Regions from separate parts of the Streptomyces sp. NRRL F-5650 genome, predicted to be linked through region 1. Evidence: predicted binding sites of a transcription regulator. Region 1 holds the regulator's gene; the other holds the start of a gene.

Evidence for each region. Region 1 encodes HspR, which represses chaperone genes until heat shock. Its sites were predicted from a motif close to TTGAGNNNNNNNNNCTCAA; they were not measured.
Region 2: the regulator HspR is predicted to act here: its motif matches at 7,291-7,309, upstream of lon (endopeptidase La).

Annotation. Positions count from the first base shown of each region.
Region 1 is NZ_JOGV01000022.1:56,588-66,067, reverse strand. It holds gene IG88_RS0120580 ((Fe-S)-binding protein) at 1-1,338, opposite strand, end outside; gene dnaK (molecular chaperone DnaK) at 1,695-3,548, shown strand; gene grpE (nucleotide exchange factor GrpE) at 3,545-4,219, shown strand; gene dnaJ (molecular chaperone DnaJ) at 4,262-5,455, shown strand; gene IG88_RS0120560 (heat shock protein transcriptional repressor HspR) at 5,461-5,916, shown strand; gene IG88_RS0120555 (sugar ABC transporter substrate-binding protein) at 6,204-7,295, shown strand; gene IG88_RS0120550 (helix-turn-helix transcriptional regulator) at 7,444-8,475, shown strand; gene IG88_RS0120545 (helix-turn-helix transcriptional regulator) at 8,438-9,430, opposite strand; gene IG88_RS0120540 (hypothetical protein) at 9,451-9,480, opposite strand, start outside.
Region 2 is NZ_JOGV01000023.1:76,261-85,740, reverse strand. It holds gene fxsT (FxSxx-COOH system tetratricopeptide repeat protein) at 1-238, shown strand, start outside; gene IG88_RS0121065 (multifunctional oxoglutarate decarboxylase/oxoglutarate dehydrogenase thiamine pyrophosphate-binding subunit/dihydrolipoyllysine-residue succinyltransferase subunit) at 334-4,152, opposite strand; gene IG88_RS0121060 (sensor histidine kinase) at 4,434-5,558, opposite strand; gene IG88_RS0121055 (response regulator transcription factor) at 5,555-6,289, opposite strand; gene IG88_RS0121050 (hypothetical protein) at 6,403-7,101, opposite strand; gene lon (endopeptidase La) at 7,332-9,480, shown strand, end outside.

The DNA of each region.
Region 1 (9,480 bases):
GCCCCAGGGGTTGCCCTTCTTCTCCAGGTTCTTGAGCATCGTGCCCGCCTCGGACGGGAACGCCGACTCGATCATGACCTGGTAGCGGCGCATGTCGACGATGTGGTCGACGTGCTCGATGTCGACCGGGCACTGCTCGACGCAGGCGCCGCAGGTGGTGCAGGACCACAGGACGTCGGGGTCGATGACGCCCTGCTCCTCGAGGGTGCCGATCAGCGGGCGCTCGGCCTCCGCGAGGGCCGCGGCCGGGACCCCGGCGAGCTGCTCCTCGGACGCCTTCTCCTCGCCCTCCATGGTCTTGCCGCCGCCGGCCAGCAGGTAGGGGGCCTTGGCGTGCGCGTGGTCGCGCAGGGACATGATCAGGAGCTTGGGGGAGAGCGGCTTGCCGGTGTTCCAGGCGGGGCACTGCGACTGGCAGCGGCCGCACTCGGTGCAGGTGGAGAAGTCCAGCAGGCCCTTCCAGGAGAACTGCTCGACCTGGGAGACGCCGAAGACGTCGTCGTCGCCGGGGTCGGTGAAGTCGATCGGCTTGCCGCCCGAGGTCATCGGCAGGAGCGCGCCGAGGGCGGTGCCGCCCTTCGCGTCGCGCTTGAACCAGATGTTCGGGAAGGCCAGGAAGCGGTGCCAGGCCACGCCCATGTCGGTCTTCAGGGCGACCGTGATCATCCAGATGAAGGAGGTCGCGATCTTCAGCCCGGCGAAGAAGTAGACGAGGTTCTGGAGCGTGCCGAGCTCCATGCCCCGGAGCGCGGAGACGACCGGGTACGAGATGAAGAACGACGCCTCGTAACCGTCGACGTGGTGGAGGGCCCCCTCCAGCGCGTGCAGCATGAAGATGCAGACGCCGACGACGAGGATGACGGCCTCGACGAAGTACGCCTGGCCGAAGTTGGAGCCCGCGAAGCGGGACTTGCGGCCCGGCTTGCGCGGGTGGCTGAGCTGCCGGATCACGATCAGGGCCAGGATGCCGAGCACGGTCATGGTGCCGATGAACTCGACGAAGACGTTGTACGGCGCCCAGTCGCCGATGACCGGGAGGATCCAGTCGGCCCGGAAGAGCTGGCCGACGGCGTTGACGATGGTCAGCAGCAGGGAGAAGAAGCCCACCGCGACGAACCAGTGCGCCACACCGACGATGCCCCAGCGGTTCATCCGGGTGTGGCCGAGGAACTCCCTGACCACGGTGACGGTGCGGTCCACGGGGTCGTTGGTCCGCGTTCCGGCCGGCACCGGCTGGCCCAGCCGCATGTAGGTGACGATCTGCAGGACGGCGCGGCCGAACAGTGCGACGCCGACCACGATCAGGACCAGCGACACGATGATCGCGGCGAGTTGCATTTGGGGGCTCCTCGGGCCTGCGAGGTTACGAGGGGGCGGTATTACTAAGCGGTAACTTAATCAGTCCGTTCGAGACTACCCCCATCGTCTGCCGCACTGTAGTCGGACGTGCGGTGATCTGCGTCGCTGAGGCCACCCTGACCCGCCGGGGCCGGAGGTGCCGGGCGGCGCGTCCTCCCCGTGGGGGATTTTTCCGGTCCGTCGAGCCGGTGGTGGCGCAAATGCGCAGCTCAGCGCGTCGTTGCGCGTAAGGAACGGATAAGAGTTGAGTCTGCCCGGCTCACCTCTGTTGACCCGGTGCCGGGCGTCATGCACACTTGAGCCTGTTCCACTCAAGTCGCTGGAGGTTATTCACCATGGCACGTGCGGTCGGCATCGACCTGGGCACGACTAACTCCGTCGTCAGCGTTCTGGAGGGCGGCGAGCCCACCGTCATCACCAACGCCGAGGGCGCCAGGACCACGCCGTCCGTCGTCGCCTTCGCCAAGAACGGTGAGGTGCTCGTCGGCGAGGTCGCCAAGCGCCAGGCGGTCACGAACGTCGACAGGACCATCCGCTCGGTCAAGCGCCACATGGGCACCGACTGGAAGGTCAACCTGGACGGCAAGGACTTCAACCCGCAGCAGATCAGCGCCTTCGTGCTGCAGAAGCTGAAGCGGGACGCCGAGTCCTACCTGGGCGAGAAGGTGACCGACGCGGTCATCACCGTCCCGGCGTACTTCAACGACGCCGAGCGCCAGGCCACCAAGGAGGCCGGTGAGATCGCGGGCCTCAACGTCCTGCGCATCGTCAACGAGCCGACCGCCGCCGCGCTGGCGTACGGCCTGGACAAGGACGAGCAGGTCATCCTGGTCTTCGACCTCGGTGGCGGTACGTTCGACGTCTCGCTGCTGGAGATCGGCGACGGCGTCGTCGAGGTGAAGGCCACCAACGGCGACAACAACCTCGGTGGTGACGACTGGGACCAGCGCGTCGTCGACTACCTGGTCAAGCAGTTCCAGTCCGGCCACGGCGTGGACCTGGCCAAGGACAAGATGGCCCTCCAGCGTCTGCGCGAGGCGGCCGAGAAGGCCAAGATCGAGCTGTCCTCGTCCACCGAGACCACGATCAACCTGCCCTACATCACGGCGTCCGCCGAGGGCCCGCTGCACCTGGACGAGAAGCTCACCCGCGCCCAGTTCCAGCAGCTCACCTCCGACCTGCTGGAGCGCTGCAAGACGCCGTTCCACAACGTCATCAAGGACGCCGGCATCCAGCTCTCCGAGATCGACCACGTCGTTCTCGTCGGTGGCTCCACCCGTATGCCCGCCGTCGCCGAGCTCGTCAAGGAGCTGACCGGCGGCAAGGAGGCCAACAAGGGCGTCAACCCGGACGAGGTCGTCGCCATCGGCGCCTCGCTCCAGGCCGGTGTCCTCAAGGGCGAGGTCAAGGACGTCCTGCTGCTCGACGTCACCCCGCTGTCCCTCGGCATCGAGACCAAGGGCGGCATCATGACCAAGCTGATCGAGCGGAACACGACGATCCCGACCAAGCGCTCGGAGATCTTCACCACCGCCGAGGACAACCAGCCCTCCGTGCAGATCCAGGTCTACCAGGGCGAGCGCGAGATCGCGGCGTACAACAAGAAGCTCGGGATGTTCGAGCTGACCGGTCTGCCGCCGGCGCCCCGCGGCGTCCCGCAGATCGAGGTCTCCTTCGACATCGACGCCAACGGCATCATGCACGTGACCGCGAAGGACCTGGGCACGGGCAAGGAGCAGAAGATGACCGTCACCGGCGGCTCCTCGCTGCCGAAGGACGAGGTCGACCGGATGCGCCAGGAGGCCGAGAAGTACGCGGAGGAGGACCACGCCCGCCGCGAGGCCGCCGAGTCCCGCAACCAGGGCGAGCAGCTCGTCTACCAGACGGAGAAGTTCCTCAAGGACAACGAGGACAAGGTCCCCGGCGAGGTGAAGACCGAGGTCGAGTCCGCCGTCGCCGAGCTGAAGGAGAAGCTCAAGGGCGAGGACACCGCCGAGATCCGCACCGCCACCGAGAAGGTCGCCGCCGTCTCGCAGAAGCTGGGCCAGGCCATGTACGCCGACGCCCAGGCCGCGCAGGCCGCCGGCGGCGAGGCCCCCGGTGCGGGCGCCCAGGCCGGTGACAAGGCCGACGACGACGTCGTCGACGCCGAGATCGTGGACGACGAGCGCAAGGACGGTGCGGCGTGACCGAGGAGACCCCGGGCTTCGACGAGAAGCCCGACGTCCCCTCTGGCGCCACCCCTGACGCCGCCGAGCCGCAGGCCGCCTCCGAAGAGGGGGCGGCCCCGGCCGGGGACGCGAGTGAGAACGCGGGCCTGGTGGCCCAGCTGGACCAGGCGCGCACGGCGCTCAACGAGCGCACGGCCGACCTCCAGCGGCTCCAGGCCGAGTACCAGAACTACCGCCGCCGGGTCGAGCGGGACCGCGTCGCGGTCAAGGAGGTCGCCGTGGCGAACCTCCTGTCCGAGCTGCTTCCCGTCCTCGACGACATCGGCCGCGCCCAGGAGCACGGCGAACTGGTCGGCGGCTTCAAGTCGGTCGCGGACTCGCTGGAGACGGTCATCGCCAAGATGGGCCTCCAGCAGTTCGGCAAGGAGGGCGAGCCCTTCGACCCGACGATCCACGAGGCCCTGATGCACTCCTACGCACCGGACGTCACCGAGACGACCTGCGTGGCGATCCTGCAGCCCGGGTACCGGATCGGCGAACGGATCATCCGCCCCGCGCGGGTGGCGGTCGCCGAGCCGCAGCCGGGCACCCAGACGGTCAAGCCGGCCGAGGACGCCGCCGAGGCGCAGGACGCCGAGCCGAAGGACGACGGCGCGCACAAGGAGAGCGGTGGCCCGGACGAGGGCTGAGCTCGAAGTGAGCAGCAGGGCGCGAGAGGAGGGACGTCGGGGATGAGCACGAAGGACTTCATCGAGAAGGACTACTACAAGGTTCTCGGCGTCCCCAAGGACGCCACCGAGGCCGAGATCAAGAAGGCGTACCGGAAGCTCGCCCGCGAGAACCACCCGGACGCCAACAAGGGGAACGTCAGGGCGGAGGAGCGCTTCAAGGAGATCTCCGAGGCCAACGACATCCTCGGTGACCCCAAGAAGCGCAAGGAGTACGACGAGGCCCGCAGCCTCTTCGGCAACGGCGGCTTCCGGCCGGGACCGGGCGCGGGCGGCGGCGGCACCTTCAACTTCGACCTGGGCGACCTCTTCGGGGGCGGCGCCCAGGGCGGGGGCCAGGGCGCCGGCGGCTTCGGCGGCGGCCTCGGGGACGTCTTCGGCGGCCTGTTCAACCGCACCGGCGGTGGACCGGGCGCCGGCACGCGTACGCAGCCGCGGCGCGGTCAGGACATCGAGTCCGAGGTCACCCTCAGCTTCACCGAGGCGATCGAGGGCGCGACCGTGCCGCTCAGGATGTCCTCGCAGGCCCCCTGCAAGGCCTGTTCGGGCACCGGCGACAAGAACGGCACACCGCGCGTGTGCCCGACGTGCGTCGGCACCGGGCAGGTCGCCCGGGGCTCGGGCGGCGGCTTCTCGCTCACCGACCCGTGCCCCGACTGCAAGGGCCGCGGTCTGATCGCCGAGGACCCCTGCGACGTCTGCAAGGGCTCCGGGCGCGCCAAGTCCTCGCGGACGATGCAGGTCCGTATCCCCGCCGGGGTCTCGGACGGGCAGCGCATCCGGCTGCGCGGCAAGGGCACGCCGGGCGAGCGGGGCGGTCCGGCGGGCGACCTGTACGTGGTCGTGCACGTCAAGGAGCACCCCGTCTTCGGCCGCAGGGGCGACAACCTCACCGTCACCGTCCCGGTCACCTACGCCGAGGCGGCCCTCGGCGGCGAGGTCCGGGTCCCGACCCTGGGCGGTCCGCCCGTCACGCTGAAGCTTCCGGCGGGCACGCCGGGCGGCCGCACCATGCGGGCCCGGGGCAAGGGCGCGGTCCGCAAGGACGGCACCCGCGGGGACCTCCTGGTCACCGTGGAGGTGAGTGTTCCGAAGGACCTGACGGGGAAGGCTCGTGACGCGCTGGAGGCGTATCGCGAGGCAACCGCGGGCGAGGATCCGCGGGCGGAGTTGTTCCAGGCCGCGAAGGGAGCTTGACGGGAATGGACGGTCGTCGACGCAATCCGTACGAACTGACCGAGGACACCCCGGTCTACGTCATCTCGGTGGCGGCCCAGCTCTCCGGACTGCACCCGCAGACGCTGCGGCAGTACGACCGCCTCGGCCTGGTCTCCCCGGACCGCACCGCCGGCCGCGGCCGGCGCTACTCGGCCCGCGACATCGAACTGCTCCGGCAGGTCCAGCAGTTGTCGCAGGACGAGGGCATCAACCTGGCCGGAATCAAGCGCATCATCGAGCTGGAGAACCAGGTCGCCGCGCTCCAGGCCCGGGTGGTGGAGCTGTCCGCCGCGCTCGACGGCGCGGCCACGGCGATGCGTCAGCGCGAGGCCGCGGTGCACGCGTCGTACCGCCGTGACCTGGTCCCCTACCAAGAGGTACAGCAGACCAGCGCGTTGGTGGTCTGGCGCCCCAAGCGCCACGGACAGTCCGCGGACTGACCGCGGCGCCCTGGCGGCACAAGGGAAAACAGCATCGGCAGCCCCGGAGGACCCATCCGTCCTCCGGGGCTGGTTCACAACGGTGCAGTCTCATTGGTCTAGTACTTCTTGACGATTTGGTGAAGACGGCGTTGGCTTCGTTCACCGGGGGTCGCCGGGGTCTCAGGGGGCCACCGGAGGCACCCGGGCCACCCGGGTCACCCGGGTCACCAGGTCCACCCGGTTCACCAACCACACCCGTGTGTCGGAAGGCAAGCGCAGTGAGTAGCCGTCCTCGTCGTACCGCCATGTCCGTGGCCGCGTGCCTGCTGACCTTCTCGCTGGCCTCCTGCGGTGCGCTGGGAGCGTCGGAGGACAGCGGCGACGCGAGCCCGGCCAAGGGCAACGACATCACCGTCGGCCTGCTGCTGCCGGAGAAGGAGAACACGCGCTACGAGCTGTTCGACTACCCCTTCTTCAAGGCGAAGCTCGGCGAGCTCACGCGCGACGAGGGCAACGTCAAGTACGCCAACGCCGAGGCCAGCGCCACCAAGCAGGCCGAGCAACTGCAGCAGATGGTCAGCGACAAGGTCGACGTGATCGTGCTGGACGCGGTCGACGCGCACGCCATCGCGGACGGCGTGCAGAAGGCCAAGGACGCCGGCATCCCCGTGATCGCCTACGACCGGCTGGCCGAGGGCCCGATCGACGCCTACATCTCCTTCGACAACGAACTGGTCGGCGAGGTCCAGGGCCGCTCCCTCATCGAGGCGCTGGGCGGCGACCCGTCCAGCTCCGACAAGGTCGTCATGATGAACGGCTCCTCCACCGACCCGAACGCCAAGCAGTTCAAGGCGGGCGCGCTGTCCGAGCTGAACGGCAAGGTGACGATCGCCCAGTCCTTCGACACCAAGGACTGGAAGCCGGAGAACGCCGAGGCGAACATGACCGAGGCGATCAAGAAGATCGGCAAGGACGACATCGCGGGGGTCTACTCCGCCAACGACGGCATGGCCGGCGGCATCATCAAGGCCCTGGAGGACGCGGGCGTCACCGACCTGCCCCCGATCACCGGCCAGGACGCCGAACTCGCCGCGGTGCAGCGGATCGTCACCGGCGAGCAGTACATGAGCGTGTACAAGTCGTACCCGCAGGAGGCCGAGAACGCCGCGGAGATGGCCGTGGCGCGGGTCCAGGGCCGCGACATCCAGTTCGACGCGCTCGCCCGCGACAAGGTCGACAGCCCCACCCACAAGGGCATCCCCGCCCAGCTCGTCCCCGTCGTGGCCCTCACCAAGGACAACATCGAGGACACGGTTGTCGCGGACGGGTTCTACAAGGTGACCGACATCTGCACCGCCAAGTACGCGGACGCGTGCGCGGAGGCCGGGCTGAAGTAGCCCGCGCGCCCCCGCTCACCCGGACCGGGTATTCGGTTGCCAACCGGCCCATTTCGCTTCCCGCCCCGGGCGGAGCCGTGTTGCGGAGCCGGTCCCGGCCGCGCATAGTTGCGCTGCGGAAGAGCCGGAACCGGGGGTGGAATGGGCGATGGCCGGGCACGGGGCTCAGGAGCACCCGCACGGGGCCGACCGGCTGTGCGCGGCCGGGGACCGCGTGTACTCCCGGGCCGTACGGCGCGGGAGGGTGCCGCGCCGTGATGCCGACCAGGTCCCCTGCCTGCTCGAACTGGCCCTGCTGCACCCCGACCCCGACGACATGGACTGGCTGGTGCCGACCTCCCCGCAGGAGGTGATGACGCGGCTGCTGCGCGGGGTCCAGGAGGAGGTCAGCGCCAGCCAGCGGCGGGTGGGTTCGGCCGTGGAGGCCTTCGAGTGGTACGCCGGTCTGGGCAGGCCGCTCCAGCCCCCGGCCGGCCCGGAGGGAACGGCGATCCGGGTCCTGGACGGCCTGTCCCGCATCCAGGCCGCGATGGACGAGGCGACGCGGGCCTGTACGACGGAGGTGCTCACCGTCCAGCCCGGCGGCATCCGGCGCGAGCACGAGCTGTCGGAGGGGCTGCACCGGGCGCTGGCGCTGCGCGGGCGCGGGGTGCGGATGCGGGACCTGTACACGCACGTGGCCCGGCACGGCCAGGGCCTGCTCAACTACCTGGAGCTGATGGGCGACGCGGTGGAGGCCCGCACGCTGGACGAGGTCGTCGACCGCCTCATCCTCTTCGACCGCACGGTGGCCTTCATCCCCGCCAACACCGACCGCACGATGGCCCTGGAACTGCGCCACCCCGCGCTGATCGCCTACCTGGTCACGGTCTTCGAGCGGCTGTGGCGCCTGGCGATCCCCCTGACGGCGCCGCTCCCCGACACCGGCATCGAGGGCATCTCCCTGCGCGAGCAGTCCATCGCGGCGCTCCTCGCGGAGGGCCACCAGGACGCGGTGATCGCGGAACGCCTCGGCATCAGCGTCCGCACAGCGCGTGCGCACATCGCCCGCCTCTCGGAGACCCTGGGCGCGGCCAGCCGCACGCAGTTGGGCGTCCGCATAGCCCAGGCCGGCCTGGACGGCTCCCCGCGGACCGCCCCCGTCATCCTTCCCGGTCGAGAATCCCCGACTGCCCGATGAGGTACCCGAGCTGGGCGCGGCTCTCGCTGCCGAGGGTGGCGGCGAGTTTGGCGATGTGGACGCGGGCGGTGCGGACGTTCATGCCGAGGCGGTCGGCGATGTCGCTGTCGGTGTGGCCTTCGATGAGGAGGGCGGCTATGGCGCGTTGGCGGGGGGTGATGCCGTTGAGGGTGGGTTGGTGGACGGCTTGGGGGTGCATGGGGGTGGCGAGGTGCCAGAGGCGGTCGAAGGTGTTGACGAAGTAGGCGATGAGGGCGGGGTGGCGGACTTCGAGGGCGAGCGAGCGGTCGGCGCTGGCGGGTATGAAGGCGACGGTACGGTCGACGATGATGAGCCGCTCGGTGACTTCGTCGAGAGTGCGGGCTTCCACGTCGCCGCGCAGTAGCTCATAGCGGGCGAGCACGGTGGGAGCGTGCCGCAACGTGTGCTGGTAGAGGGTGCGGATACGACCGCCGCGGTCGAGGAGTGCCTGGTCCCGTGCCAACGCCGCCTCGTGCACGCGAGGGTGTGGGCCGATGTGCGTGCTGTGGGGCTGGATGGTCAGTACCTGATCAGTGGCGACGGCCATGACGTCACCTATGGTCCGGTCGATGCGCTCTTTGCTGCTGAGCAGCCTGAGCGTGGAGGCCTCCCCGGTGGGCGACTGGGACGAAGTGCGCATGAGCGCTGCGAAGGTCTCGGTCAGGCGTTCTTCTCGGCGACGTTCGTCGGCGATGCGCTCCTGCGACGCGCGCAGCAACTGGTGCAGTACGACGATCGGTGCTACGGGGTCCAGCCGGTCCGGGGCGTCGAGGGACGGCTGCACAAGCCCGAAGTCGAGCAGGCAGGGTGTCGCGGTGGCCTCGGCCACCGTGATCTGCCCCTCGTCCAAAGCGCGTTGGTACAGCAGCGCCCCCGCGGGGCACAGCTCGTCGGGACCGTGTTCGGTGTGTGGCATGTACGCCTCTGCCGTCATACGGGGTCCTCCGGTCGGGCTCAGTCGTCGTGCTGCAGGATCCCGGACTG
Region 2 (9,480 bases), on a different contig from region 1:
CCGGGACACGGCGGGCACGGCGGCGCGCGTCCTCGGCCCCGCCCATCCCTTCACGGGGATCGCGCGGGTGGCCCTCGCCCGCGAACTGCGGGTGCGCGGGCGGCGCGGGCAGGCCGACGCGGTGGAGAGCGAGGCCCTGGAGGCACTGGCCGCCGCTCTCGGCCCCCGGCATCCGCGCACCCTGTCGGCCCGTGCCCGGCGTGCTCCGTACTGGGACTTCGAACCCCAGCGGACCTGACCGGCACACCCGCACCCCTCCGCCACGCCGAAGGGCCCGGCCCCGGAGTGTTCCGGAGCCGGGCCCTTCACGGTGCGGTCGTGGGCGTCAGTGGCTCACGCCTCGAAGACCTCACGCACCAACTGCTCCTGCTCGGCCTGGTGCCGCTTGGCGGAACCGACGGCCGGGGACGAGCTGTGCGGGCGCGAGATGCGGCGCAGGCGCTCGCCGTGCGGGACGTCGGCGCCGACGGCCAGGTCCAGGTGGTCGATCAGGTTGAGCGCGATGAACGGCCAGGCACCCTGGTTCGCCGGCTCCTCCTGGGCCCACAGGTACTTCTCGGCGTTCGGGTACTTGGCGATCTCCGCCTGGAGCTCGGCACCCGGCAGCGGGTACAGGCGCTCGATGCGGATGATCGCCGTGTCCGTCAGGCCGCGCTTCTTCCGCTCGGCGTCGAGGTCGTAGTAGACCTTGCCCGCGGTGAAGACGACCTTCCTGACGGCGGCCGGGTCGACCGACTCGTCGCCGATGACCGGGCGGAACTGGCCCGTCGTGAACTCCTCCGCCTTCGAGGCCGCCGCCTTCAGGCGCAGCATCGACTTCGGGGTGAAGACCACCAGCGGCTTGTGGTGCGGGTTGTGCACCTGCCACCGCAGGAGGTGGAAGTAGTTCGACGGCAGGGTCGGCATCGCGACCGTCATGTTGTTCTGCGCGCACAGTTGGAGGAAGCGCTCCGGGCGGGCCGAGGAGTGGTCCGGGCCCTGGCCCTCGTAGCCGTGCGGGAGCAGGAGCGTCACGCCGCTGGTCTGGTTCCACTTCTGCTCGGCCGAGGAGATGAACTCGTCCACGACCGTCTGCGCGCCGTTGACGAAGTCGCCGAACTGCGCCTCCCACATCACCAGCGCGTCCGGGCGGGCCAGCGAGTAGCCGTACTCGAAGCCCATCACCGCGTACTCGGAGAGCAGGGAGTTGTAGACGTTGTACCGGGCCTGGTCCTCGGACAGGTACAGCAGCGGGGTGAACTCGTCGCCCGTCTCGCGGTCGATGACGACCGCGTGGCGCTGGCCGAAGGTGCCGCGCTGCGAGTCCTGGCCGGTGAGGCGGACCGGGACGCCCTCCAGGAGGAGGGAGCCGACGGCGAGGGTCTCGCCCATGCCCCAGTCGATCGTGCCGTCCTCGACCATCGCGGCGCGGCGCTGCAACTGCGGCAGCAGGCGCGGGTGGATGGTGACGTGGTCGGGGATGTTGACCTGGGACTCGGCGATCCGCTTGACGGTCTCGGAGCTGACCGCGGTGTTCACGGCGACCGGGAACTCGGCCTGCGGGTCCGACGGTTCGGCGGCCGTCGGCTGCGAGACGGCCTCGCGGACCTCGGTGAAGACCTTCTCGAGCTGGCCCTGGTAGTCCTGGAGCGCCTGCTCGGCCTCTTCCAGGGTGATGTCGCCGCGACCGATGAGGGACTCGGTGTAGAGCTTGCGCACCGAGCGCTTCTTGTCGATCAGGTCGTACATCAGCGGCTGGGTGAAGGCCGGGTTGTCCGACTCGTTGTGACCGCGGCGGCGGTAGCAGATGAGGTCGATCACCACGTCCTTGTTGAACGCCTGGCGGAACTCGAAGGCGAGCCGCGCGACGCGGACCACGGCCTCCGGGTCGTCGCCGTTCACGTGGAAGATCGGGGCCTCGATCATGCGGGCCACGTCGGTGGCGTACATCGAGGAGCGCGAGGACTCCGGGGCGGCGGTGAAGCCGACCTGGTTGTTGATGACGACGTGGACCGTGCCGCCGGTGCGGTAGCCGCGCAGCTGCGACATGTTCAGGGTCTCGGCCACCACGCCCTGGCCCGCGAAGGCCGCGTCGCCGTGGATCGCCACCGGCAGGACGGTGAAGTCCGTGCCGCCCTTGTTGATGATGTCCTGCTTGGCGCGGGCGACGCCCTCCAGGACCGGGTCGACCGCCTCCAGGTGCGAGGGGTTGGCGACCAGCGAGACCTTGATCTGCTCGCCGTCCAGGCCCGTGAAGGTGCCCTCGGCGCCCAGGTGGTACTTCACGTCGCCGGAGCCGTGCATCGACTTCGGGTCGAGGTTGCCCTCGAACTCGCGGAAGATCTGCGCGTACGACTTGCCGACCACGTTGGCCAGCACGTTCAGCCGGCCGCGGTGGGCCATGCCGATGACGACCTCGTCCAGGCGGGACTCGGCGGCCGAGTCGATGACCGCGTCGAGCAGCGGGATGACGGACTCGCCGCCCTCCAGGGAGAACCGCTTCTGGCCGACGTACTTGGTCTGCAGGAAGGTCTCGAAGGCCTCGGCCGCGTTGAGCCGGCGCAGGATGCGAAGCTGCTCCTCGCGCTCCGGCTTGGTGTGCGAGCGCTCGATGCGGTCCTGGATCCACTTGCGCTGCTTCGGGTCCTGGATGTGCATGAACTCGACGCCGGTGGTGCGGCAGTACGAGTCGCGCAGCACGCCGAGGATGTCGCGCAGCTTCATCAGGGACTTGCCGGCGAAGCCGCCGACCGCGAACTCGCGCTCCAGGTCCCACAGGGTGAGCCCGTGCTCGGTGATGTCCAGGTCGGGGTGCTTGCGCTGCTGGTACTCCAGCGGGTCGGTGTCGGCCATGACGTGGCCGCGGACCCGGTAGGAGTGGATCAGTTCGAAGACGCGGGCGGCCTTGGTGACGTCGTCGTCGTGCGAGGCGTCGATGTCCTTGAGCCAGCGGACCGGCTCGTAGGGGATGCGCAGCGCCTTGAAGATCTCGTCGTAGAAGCCGTTCTCGCCGAGGAGCAGGTTGGCGACCTGGCGCAGGAACTCGCCGGAGGCGGCGCCCTGGATGACCCGGTGGTCGTAGGTCGACGTGAGCGTCATGACCTTGGAGATGCCGAGCTTGTTCAGGGTGTCCTGGCTGGTGCCCTGGAACTCCGCCGGGTAGTCCATCGAGCCGACGCCCAGGATGACCGACTGGCCGGGCATCAGACGCGGCACGGAGTGGACGGTGCCGAGGCCGCCGGGGTTGGTCAGGGAGACGGTGACGCCGGTGAAGTCGTCCATCGTCAGCTTGTTGTCGCGGGCGCGACGGACGATGTCCTCGTAGGCCTGCCAGAACTCGAAGAAGTTCAGCGTCTCGGCCTTCTTGATCGCCGCGACGACGAGCTGGCGGTCGCCGTTGGGCTTGACCAGGTCGATGGCGAGGCCGAGGTTGATGTGGGCCGGCTTGACCAGGGTCGGCTTGCCGTCCTTCTCGCCGAACGAGTGGTTCATCGACGGCATGGCCTTGATGGCCTGCACCATCGCGTACCCGATCAGGTGCGTGAAGGAGATCTTCCCGCCCCGGGCGCGCTTGAGGTGGTTGTTGATGACGATGCGGTTGTCGAAGAGCAGCTTCACCGGGACCGCGCGCACGGACGTGGCCGTGGGCAGCTCCAGCGAGGCGTTCATGTTCTTCGCGACCGCGGCGGCCGGGCCGCGCAGGGTCACCAGCTCGGGACCCTCGGGGGCGGGGGCGGCGTCCTTGGCGGGGGCGGCGGCCTTCGCCTGCGGCTTGGCGGCGGGCTTGGCCGGCGCGGGGGCGGGCCTGGCGGGCGGGGCGGCGGGCGCGGCAGCGGCGGGCTGCGCGGCCGGCTTCGCGGGAGCGGGCGCCGGGGCGGCCGCCTTCGGCTGGGCGGGGGCCGCAGCCTGCGGGGCGGGCGCGGCCTGCGGCGTGCTGCCGGAGTCCGTGGTCGCCGTGCCTGCGGCCGGCTGGGCCGCGGCTCCGGGCTTGTAGTCGGCGAAGAAGTCCCACCAGGCTCGGTCCACGGAGTTCGGGTCCTGGAGGTACTGCTGATAGATCTCGTCGACGAGCCACTCATTGGCACCGAAGGCGGCCGCGGGGTTCTTACCCGTGGTGCCCGCTTGGTCGGTGTCGGTCGAGATGCTCGAGTTACTGGGGGACTGTGGCGACACGGCGAGAACCGCCCTCTTCCGCTTCACAAGGATGGTGGACAGCGGAAATCAAGGCTACGCCTACCGGCACCGGAAGGTCAGTCCGGGCCCGTTCATCGTCGCGTAAGTCACATCACAGACCGCGTTTCAGCGCTGGAAATGGCGGGAAACAAGCCAGGTTCTGTTGCGTGAGGGATCGGGAGACCGAGACCCGGCGCCTCGAAAACGCGGGCCTGTGCCTGATCACACGTGTCCGCCAGCGCGGATGCAGTGGATCTTGGTGCTCCGCTGCGAACCCTACGTCAACCGGACCGCGACGGCAGACCCGGAAGAGTGATGAGAATCCGGCAGCCCCGCTCGGATTCGGCCACCCCGATCCGGCCGCCGTGCAGATCCACCGCCCAGCGCGCGATCGCGAGCCCCAGACCGGTGCCTCCGTCGCTGCCGGGGCCGTGGGGCCGCGACACCGAACCCCGGTTGAACCGCTCGAACACGCGGCGCCACTCAGAACGCGGAATGCCCGGGCCCTCGTCGAGCACCTCCAGCTCCAGCGACTCGGGCAGCTCCCCGGCCCGCGCCCGCACCGTCACCCGGCCGTGCGGCGGACTGTGCTTGACCGCGTTGTCGATGAGGTTGGCGACGACCTGGTGGATGCGCTCGGGGTCGGCGTGCGCGGTGAGGTCCCCGGGGAAGACGTCGAGGGCCAGGTGGACGTCGGTGCGGGTGTGCCGGCCGGAGCCGGAGGCGATGCCCGCGCGGGCCGAGGCGACCATGTTGGCCTCCTTCAGCACGCCCGCGAGGTACGGCCACACCTCGAAGCGCCGCTTGCGCAGCGGGATGACGCCGTTGTCCAGGCGGGAGAGGTCGAGGAGCGTCTCCACGAGCCGGCCCAGCCGTTCCGTCTGCCCGAGCGCCGTGCGCATGGTCTCCGGGTCGGCCTCGGTGACGCCGTCGACGATGTTCTCCAGCACCGCGCGCAGGCCCGCGATCGGGGTGCGCAGCTCGTGCGAGACGTTCGCGACCAGCTCCTTGCGCTGGAGGTCCTGGGCCTCCAGGTCGTCGGCCATGCGGTTGATGGTGACGGCGAGGTCGCCCAGCTCGTCGCGGCGGTTCTCGCTCACCCGGCGGGTGTAGTCGCCGTGCGAGATGGAGCGGGCGACGGCGTTCATCTCGTCCAGCGGCGCGGTCAGCGAGTGCGCCACGAACTGCGTGATCAGCAGCGTGGCGATCATCGAGAACACCGTGATGAAGCGCAGCTCGGTCTTGGTGTGCACCGCTATCACCGACAGGCCGGTGGTGATCAGCACCGACGTGACGACGAGCGCGCCCAGCTTGGTCTTGATCGAGAACGGGCGTACGCCGCGCCAGGGATCCCCGGTCTTCCGGGGGCCGGGGCTCCTGCGTGCGGTCTCCCGTCCCCGGCTCATGGGATCGGCGTCTCCAGGGCGTAGCCCACGCCGTGCACGGTCCGGATGCGCTCGGCGCCGATCTTGCGGCGCAACGCCTTGATGTGGCTGTCCACGGTCCGGGTGCCGGAGGCGTCGGCCCAGTCCCAGACCTCGGCGAGCAACTGCTCGCGGGAGAGCACCGCGCGGGGGGTGTTCGCCAGGCAGACCAGCAGGTCGAACTCGGTCGGCGTGAGGTGGACGTCCTCGCTGCGCACCCGCACCCGGCGCTGCGCGTGGTCGATCTCCAGCTCGCCCAGGCGCAGGATGCCGCTGCGCGGGGTCGAGGCGGCGACCACGGCCCGCTCGACCCGCCGCAGCAGCACGTGCACCCGGGCGGCCAGCTCGCGCATCGAGAACGGCTTGGTCATGTAGTCGTCGGCGCCCACGCCGAGGCCGACCAGCATGTCCGTCTCGTCGTCGCGCGCGGTGAGCATCAGCACCGGCACCGGGCGCTGGGCCTGCACGCGGCGGCACACCTCCAGGCCGTCGAAGCCGGGCAGCATGATGTCGAGGATGAGCAGGTCGGGCTGCCACGCCTCGGCCGTGTCCACGGCGGACGGACCGTCGCCCGCCGTCTGCACCAGGAACCCCTCGGCACGCAGGCGGGTCGCGATGGCGTCCACGATCGTCTGATCGTCCTCGACCACCAGGACCCGGCGCTGGGCGCCCTGGGTGGCCGTGCCGTTGTGGGAGGTCTGTGTCTGCTCCATCGCCCGCCCCTGAGGTGTGCTTTCCGGAATCCGTGGGGTGATCCCATGACTGCGCTCGGCGCTTGGATGATCCGCGCCAGGGCAGCAGCGTACGGGGAGTCACCGCGCCTTTGCTATCCAGGCCCGACGCCGATGTGCACGACGTCCGGAACGCCCCGGGCAACGGGGATCTCTTCGGTACGCACCTGCTGGAAACCGGCATTACGCAAGGTTTCTTCGAATTCCGGAGAGGGCTGCGCGGACCACACGGCCAGCACCCCGCCGGGCCTCAACAGCCTTGCGCAGCCCGCCAGTCCGGACGGTGCGTACAGCCCGTCGTTGCCCTCGGTGACGGTCCATCCGGGGCCGTTGTCGATGTCCAGGCACAGGGCGTCGTACGTGTCGGAAGTCTCATTGACGTACTCGACCAGGTCCGCCTCGACGATCTCCGCGCGGGGGTCGGCCAGCGCGGCGGCGGAGAGCGCGGCGAGAGGGCCGGTGCGGTGCCAGTCGATGATGGCGGGCTCGCGTTCGACGACCGCGATCCGGCCCCAGCGGGGGTCGGCGGCCGCGTGAACGAGGGAGAAGCCGACGCCGAGTCCGCCGACGAGCAGGTGCGGCGCGCTCCGCCCGCCGGAGGCGGCCAGCGCGTCGGCCGCCGCGTCGACCAGGCGCCGCTCCGAGCGCCCGTCCGAGGTGTCCATCAGGAAGCAGCCGTTCGCGATGATCTGCAGCAGCGTCCCGTGCCGGCGCAGGACCACCTCGCCGTACGGACCCTCGCGGCGGTCCAGCACCTCGGGGGCCTCGGAGAAGTCGTGGGTAGTGAGGGGCATCGGCCCATCCTGGCATCGCCCGGCCGGAGGAATGCGAACCGGTTCGACGGTGCTGTCCGGTACGACGGTCTGTCCGGTACGACGGTGCCGTCCGGTACGACGGTGCTGTCCCGAAAGGCGCGGAGCACCCTGCGCGTTTGATCGCTCACAGCGAACAAGCCTTGGGGAACAATCCCGGGCTCCCTTTCATTGAGTCGATGTAACTCAACTTGACTGCCGAAGGGGAGATCATGGCTGCTGAGTCCGCCGCCTTCACACCGCTCACCCTGCCCGTGCTGCCGCTCGACGACGAAGTGGTCCTGCCCGGAATGGTCGTCCCCCTGGACCTGAGCGACGCCGAGACGCGGGCCGCGGTGGAGGCCGCGCAGGCCGCCGCCAGGTCCGAGCCCGGCAAGCCCCGCGTCCTCCTCGTCCCGCGCATCGACGGCACCCACGCCGCGACCGGCGTCCTCGGCACGGTCGAGCAGGTCGGCCGCCTGGCCGACGGCGACCCGGGCGCCCTGATCCGTGGCCGGGACCGGGTGCGCATCGGCGCCGGCACCACCGGCCCCGGCGCCGCGCTCTGGGTCGAGGGCACCCGGGTCGACGAGACCGTCCCCGATCCGCTGCCCGGCCAGGTCGCCGAGCTGGTGAAGGAGTACAAGGCGCTCGCCACCGCCTGGCTGCGCAAGCGCGGCGCCTGGCAGGTCGTCGACCGGGTCCAGGCCATCGACGACGTGTCCGCGCTCGCCGACAACTCCGGGTACTCGCCCTTCCTGAGCACCGAGCAGAAGGTCGAGCTGCTGGAGACCACCGACCCGGTCGCCCGTCTCAAGCTCGCCACCCAGCAGTTGCGCGACCACCTCGCCGAGCAGGACGTGGCCGAGACCATCGCCAAGGACGTCCAGGAGGGCGTCGACAAGCAGCAGCGCGAGTTCCTGCTGCGCCGCCAGCTCGAAGCCGTCCGCAAGGAACTGCGCGAGATCAACGGCGAGCAGGAGGGCGAGGAGTCCGACGACTACCGTGCCCGGGTCGAGGCCGCCGGCCTGCCGGAGAAGGTCCGCGAGGCCGCGCTCAAGGAGGTCGACAAGCTGGAGCGGTCCTCCGACCAGTCGCCCGAGGGCTCCTGGATCCGCACCTGGCTCGACACGGTCCTGGAGATGCCCTGGAACGAGCGGACCGAGGACGCCTACGACATCCGGGGCGCCCAGGCCGTGCTCGACGCCGAGCACGCGGGCCTGGAGGACGTGAAGGAGCGCATCACCGAGTACCTGGCCGTGCGCAAGCGGCGCGGCGACCGGGGCCTCGGCGTCGTCGGCGGCCGGCGCGGCGGCGCCGTCCTGGCCCTGGTGGGCCCGCCCGGCGTCGGCAAGACCAGCCTCGGCGAGTCCGTCGCCCACGCGATGGGGCGCAAGTTCGTCCGCGTCGCCCTCGGCGGCGTCCGCGACGAGGCCGAGATCCGCGGCCACCGGCGCACGTACGTCGGGGCGCTGCCCGGCCGGATCGTGCGGGCGATCAAGGAGGCGGGGTCCATGAACCCGGTCGTCCTGCTCGACGAGATCGACAAGGTGGGCTCCGACTTCCGCGGCGACCCGGCCGCGGCCCTGCTGGAGGTCCTCGACCCGGCCCAGAACCACACCTTCCGGGACCACTACCTGGAGGTCGAACTCGACCTGTCCGACGTGGTCTTCCTCGCCACCGCCAACGTCCTGGAGGCCATCCCCGAGGCCCTGCTCGACCGCATGGAGCTGGTCCGCCTCGACGGCTACACCGAGGACGAGAAGGTCGTCATCGCCCGAGACCACCTGCTTCCGCGCCAGTTGGAGCGGGCCGGACTCGACGCCGACGAGGTCACCGTCGACGAGGGCGCGCTGCGCAAGCTGGCGGGCGAGTACACCCGCGAGGCGGGCGTGCGCACCCTGGAGCGGTCCGTCGCGCGGCTGCTGCGCAAGGTGGCGGCCCAGCACGAACTGGGCGAACGGGAGCTGCCGTTCACCGTCACCGAGAGCGACCTGCGCGGCCTGATCGGACGGCCGCACCACGTGCCCGAGTCCGCCCAGGACCCGGCGGAGCGGCGGACGGCAGTGCCGGGCGTGGCCACCGGCCTCGCGGTCACCGGCGCGGGCGGCGACGTCCTGTACGTCGAGGCGTCGCTGGCCGACCCGGAGACGGGCGCGGCGGGGCTGACCCTGACCGGTCAGCTGGGCGACGTGATGAAGGAGTCGGCGCAGATCGCGCTGAGCTTCCTGCGCAGCCACGGCGCCGAGCTGGAGCTGCCGGTCGGCGACCTCAAGGACCGTGGCGCGCACATCCACTTCCCGGCGGGCGCGGTCCCCAAGGACGGCCCGAGCGCCGGCGTCACCATGACCACGGCCCTCGCCTCGCTGCTCTCCGGCCGGC